2 regions of the Psychrobacter sp. Ps7 genome follow, and region 1 is predicted to be linked to the other one. Evidence: riboswitches for the same ligand, from Rfam matches in the RefSeq annotation. Region 1 holds a riboswitch; the other holds the start of a gene.
The links. A riboswitch is a leader RNA that binds a small molecule or an ion and turns the genes downstream of it on or off. The one in region 1 is predicted to bind thiamine pyrophosphate.

Region 1 (2,468 bases):
CTTATTTGGCTCAATATCGCAAGTCTCGGCAGGACTAATATCCACTTGTAAGCCGCGCTTTTTAGCGATTTCAGCCATGTCTTTAGAAGGCTCAATGCCGTGCCTGATATGGATATCATAATCCTGCGCCAATAGTGACTCAAACAGTCCACTACCGCAGCCGATAGACAATATCTCACTATCCTTATCTAAGAAATGCGCGACCAGCTTTAGCTCACTGGTCAGTAAGTTTTGGTTGTCAAAAAACCAGCTGTCATACGCGCTTGCATGTTCATCAAATGCTGCCATGATGTTTCTCCTTGAGTGTGTCCATTATTATGTTTAGGGTTAAGTTAAATTTTATTTATAATAAATATGGTATATAAAAGTATTTGCCATAAAGCTAGCACTTTGCATAGGGCTAGGACAGATCAAGCGCTTGTTGCCAAAAATTCACTTCCATACGTGAAGCAGTATTAAATAACTGTTGGAATTTGTCTGCCTGAGCGGGGTTAGCCTGTGCTAGTAGCGTATTAATCTGCGCTTCATTCTGCGCGGTAATCGCTTGAAATTCGTCACTGGCAAAGACATCAATCCATGGCTGGTAAGGATTGTCCGCGACAAAACCTTGTTCTTTAATGCGTTTGCCAATTTCGCCATAGCCCATCAAACAAGGAGCAATTGCCGCATAAAGCTCAGCTAATGAGCCTGACATGGCAGCGTCCAATAGGTAGCGGCTATAGGCAATAGTCACGGCAGATTCAGAAGCGCTTTCTACTTCTTTAAGTGGGATGTCCCACTCATGACATAAATCGAGATACATGCCAATTTCCATATCTAGCATGGCATTGATGCCTGCTTGACCGACTCGCATTTGTGCCAGCGTATCACTCCTATACACGCTCAACGCCATCACACGGGTATAGTGAATAAGATATAAATAGTCTTGCACAAGATAGTGACGAAAGCTGTCAGGGGCGAGCGTACCTGCTGTTAGCTGTTTGACAAAATCATGCTGAATGTAGTCATCCCATGTGGGGCAATGGTGGCGTAATGTTTGGTAGTTCATAGTGTTCACTTACTGTTATAAAATGCGAGTAAGCAAAGAGTAGGAGGTGATCAGTGAGCAGGCACAAAAAAACCTTACCAGATTATATGAATAAACTGGCAAGGCTTGCTTAGCAATGTATGCTTAAGAGGTGTGCTATAAAATGTCACGCTTGTTTCCTACGTCAGTGCTAACTGCATCAGGTTCGCGGGTAACTCTCAGCCATGATTTTGAATTGTAGTTAAAGCATCAAAAATCAAAGCACCCCGACAAGGTTTATTTTTCAGAAATAAATATAAAGTTTATATAAGTTTAAACTGCTCGTACTTAAGCAATCGGCTCTATGGTAGACGAATTCAGTTATCATTAGCAAGTGATGCGCAAAAAACCATGAATAAAGGTTGTCTTACAAGCGTAAATAGGCAAGTTTTTACCTTTTATTAAGCTGATCAAGTACCACGAGAATGGTGAAAGAAATCACTATTTTCAAATGTATTTTTTATTCATAAACGCTCTACGATTGCCTATATTATTTAGCTACCCGACGGTAGGATATTAAAAAATATCTTATAAATTAAGGCAACATGTTTATGGGACACTGTCTCATTTAGCATTGATTAATTTATGCTTTATAATCATTCAGCTAAGAGGCTATGGCAAATAGCCATTGATAGGAGTGATCTCAGGCGGAATATCTGCCTCTTCTAGTGCTTCTCGCAGATTAATCTCGATAGTACGCGACAATGCAGTCAGGGGTAGTTTGTTGGCGGCTAAGCCGAAAGGCTCTTCTAGCTCTTCACTGAGGGCATCCAAACCAAAAAAGGTATAAGCGATCACGGCACAAATCAGTGGGGTCACCCAACCGAGCGAGGCCACCAAGCCAAAAGGCAACATGATGCAATACAGATAGGTCGTGCGATGGACCAGCAGCATATAAGCAAACGGCAGCGGTGTATTATGAATGCGCTCGCAGGCCGCCAATACAATGGTCATAGACGTCAGGCGCTCGTCCATGTTCTGTATGACTTGCTCTGACACCAGTCCTTGACGCCGAATGTCGCCGAGCTGCTTACCCATGAGGCGCATGATGTAATCAGGTAGGTTGCGCGCTTGGCGCATACTATCATGGTGTTTCGATGCGACAAAAGGCTCGACATCATGCCAAGGTGACGAGCCGCGCAGGCGATGGCGCACAGCATGCGCAAAAGCAATGGTCAGGTAAACCATCGTTCGCCCAGTCTCGTGCCCATTCTCGGTATCAGTATCTATAAAAGAAAGCACTTGACGGGTTAAGCTACGCGCATCATATACCAACTGACCCCAAAGCCCTCGAGCTTCCCACCAGCGTTGATAACTGGCATTGTTGCGAAATCCAAGAAATAGCGACAACGCGATTCCTAGCAAGGTAAAAGGAGCCATACCATAATAAGGAAAAGAGTCA
Region 2 (2,468 bases), on a different contig from region 1:
AACTGTGTCTTTCCAGTCTGGTGAAACTTTGGCTAAGTAATCAGTGAAGTTAAACGTTGTACCTGAACCGTCTGAGCGGAATACGGTAGTAATAGCAGCATCAGGCAAGGTCAAATCTGGGTTCATGGCTGTGATAGCAGGGTCATTCCAATTACTGATTTTACCCAAATAGATGTCTGCTAACGTTGCACCGTCTAATTTCAACGCGCCCGGCTCAATACCATCGATGTTGACGATTGGCACGACGCCACCGATAACCGTCGGAAACTGAATCAAGCCTGCTGCGTCTAGCTCTTCAGGCGTCATTGGCGCGTCAGACGCCCCAAAATCGACTGTTTTTGATTCGATTTGTTTGATACCACCAGAAGAGCCAATCGACTGGTAATTGACTTGACCACCGGTAGCAGCGTTGTAGTCGTAAGACCATTTAGCATAGATAGGCTGCGGGAACGATGCCCCTGCACCCGTGATATTCATAGCGATATTCTCAGCAGATTTAAAACCTGCTGCAGAAGCAGACGTTGTCTGAGTAGTTGCTTCAGTGGTGGTGACAGCGCTACTGCTATCCGCAGCTGGCTCTGTCGTTTCAGTCGATTTATTACATGCCGTAAGCACTAATGTACAACTAACGGCCACTGCTAATAACGAATAACGCATGTAGGACTCCTAAAGTTTAACAACGATACAAAAAAGCATTGTTTGTGACATGCGTGCTATCTTGCCAAATCTTTATGACAGTTTAATGACAACCTCTGCAATCTTTCATTCGCTTTACATAATATTTAGATAAGCTATCTACAGCTCAGTAATATCAAGTGATTTCAATCACTGGTACTCTAGAGTCGTTCTCATAAAAACATCGAACCTCAAACTCAACGCCTAATATTTTCATCTAAATATCATTAGCCCTCATTGCAGAACTTTGTTAGTATTGATGTGATTTACAACACTGACAGACTCGGGGTGCGGTGTATTATCGGCTCGCTTTACTAAACTTGCTTTATTAAAGTAGTCGCCTTTATACATTCGCTGAGAGATCACCCGCCGAACCTGATGCGGTTAGTACCGACGCAGGGAAGTCTTAAGCACTTTGTTATTTATGGCAAAGGACGTGCAGAAATGCCTTTTTTATCCTCATTACTCCCTTAATGTGCGTGATGTACTATTAAGTAGTGAAGACTGATATAAAGCTGCGTCCAACGTTTGATGAGCATCATCCGCGACTATATTTTTTGGTCGTAGGCTGATGCTCATGAGCTAAATTTGTCTGGATCACAGATGCTACCCCCGCAGCTACTGGCGGTGTTGTTTTTATTCAAAAACCAACACGCTAGGACAGCATATGACAAATTTATTAGCTACTTCTCCTTCTCAAAAACCTTCTAAGACAGACGCGTTAAAGACCCCTGCTCACCGCAGTGCCAGTGATGCTCGTTTCGAAGAAGACGCTCGCGATTTACACCGCATACTCCCCGCCTCCCGTAAAGTCTATATCGAAGGCTCTAGATCCGATATTCAAGTACCCATGCGTGAAATCACGCTTGATCCTACCCCTGTGCAAGGCGTTTCTGAGAACGAATGGGAACAGAACCCACCATTTTATGTTTATGACACATCAGGCGTTTATACCGATCCCAACGTCGAGATTGATTTGACCAAAGGCTTACCAAAGCTTCGTGAAGGTTGGATTGCTGAGCGCGGTGATACCGAACAGTTAAGCGGACTGTCTAGCTCTTATGGAATGGCACGCGCCCGCGATATCAGTACTGCCAATCTACGATTTGCTCATATCGACAAACCTCGCCGCGCCAAAGATGTCGATGGCAAAGCAGGTAACGTCACGCAGATGTACTATGCACGCCGCGGTATTATTACGCCTGAGATGGAATATATCGCCATTCGCGAAACGCAAAAACAACACGCCTTGACTGATATGCGCCAGCACGAAGGCGAGACTTTTGGGGCGCATACGCCTGCGATTATCACCCCTGAATTTGTGCGTAGCGAAGTGGCGGCTGGGCGAGCGATTATTCCTAATAACATTAACCATCCAGAATCTGAACCGATGATTATCGGACGCAATTTCTTGGTGAAAATCAACGCAAATATCGGTAACTCAGCGTTAGGTTCTTCTATCGATGAAGAGGTGTCTAAAATGACGTGGGCCACGCGTTGGGGTGCGGATAACATCATGGATTTGTCGACTGGTAATCATATTCACGAAACCCGCGAATGGCTGATTCGTAACTCGCCCGTGCCGATTGGTACCGTCCCTATTTATCAAGCACTCGAAAAAGTCGATGGCGTGGCTGAAGATTTAACGTGGGAGATTTTCCGCGATACGCTGATTGAGCAAGCGGAACAAGGCGTTGATTACTTCACCATTCACGCCGGTGTACTGCTGCGTTATGTGCCGCTAACTGCTGGACGCTTGACGGGCATCGTCTCGCGTGGCGGATCTATCATGG

Region 2: it holds a riboswitch for thiamine pyrophosphate, as region 1 does, so the genes downstream of both, I3257_RS06040 (phosphomethylpyrimidine synthase ThiC) here and tenA (thiaminase II) in region 1, are expected to answer to the same signal.

What each region holds. Positions count from the first base shown of each region.
Region 1 covers NZ_JADQAH010000010.1:41,157-43,624, forward strand. Annotated here, with positions in the region: gene I3257_RS05455 (class I SAM-dependent methyltransferase) at 1-288, opposite strand, end outside; gene tenA (thiaminase II) at 401-1,048, opposite strand; TPP riboswitch at 1,187-1,306, opposite strand; gene I3257_RS05465 (bestrophin family ion channel) at 1,679-2,468, opposite strand, start outside.
Region 2 covers NZ_JADQAH010000012.1:22-2,489, reverse strand. Annotated here, with positions in the region: gene pstS (phosphate ABC transporter substrate-binding protein PstS) at 1-657, opposite strand, end outside; TPP riboswitch at 950-1,094, shown strand; partial or broken gene I3257_RS06040 (phosphomethylpyrimidine synthase ThiC) at 1,343-2,468, shown strand, end outside.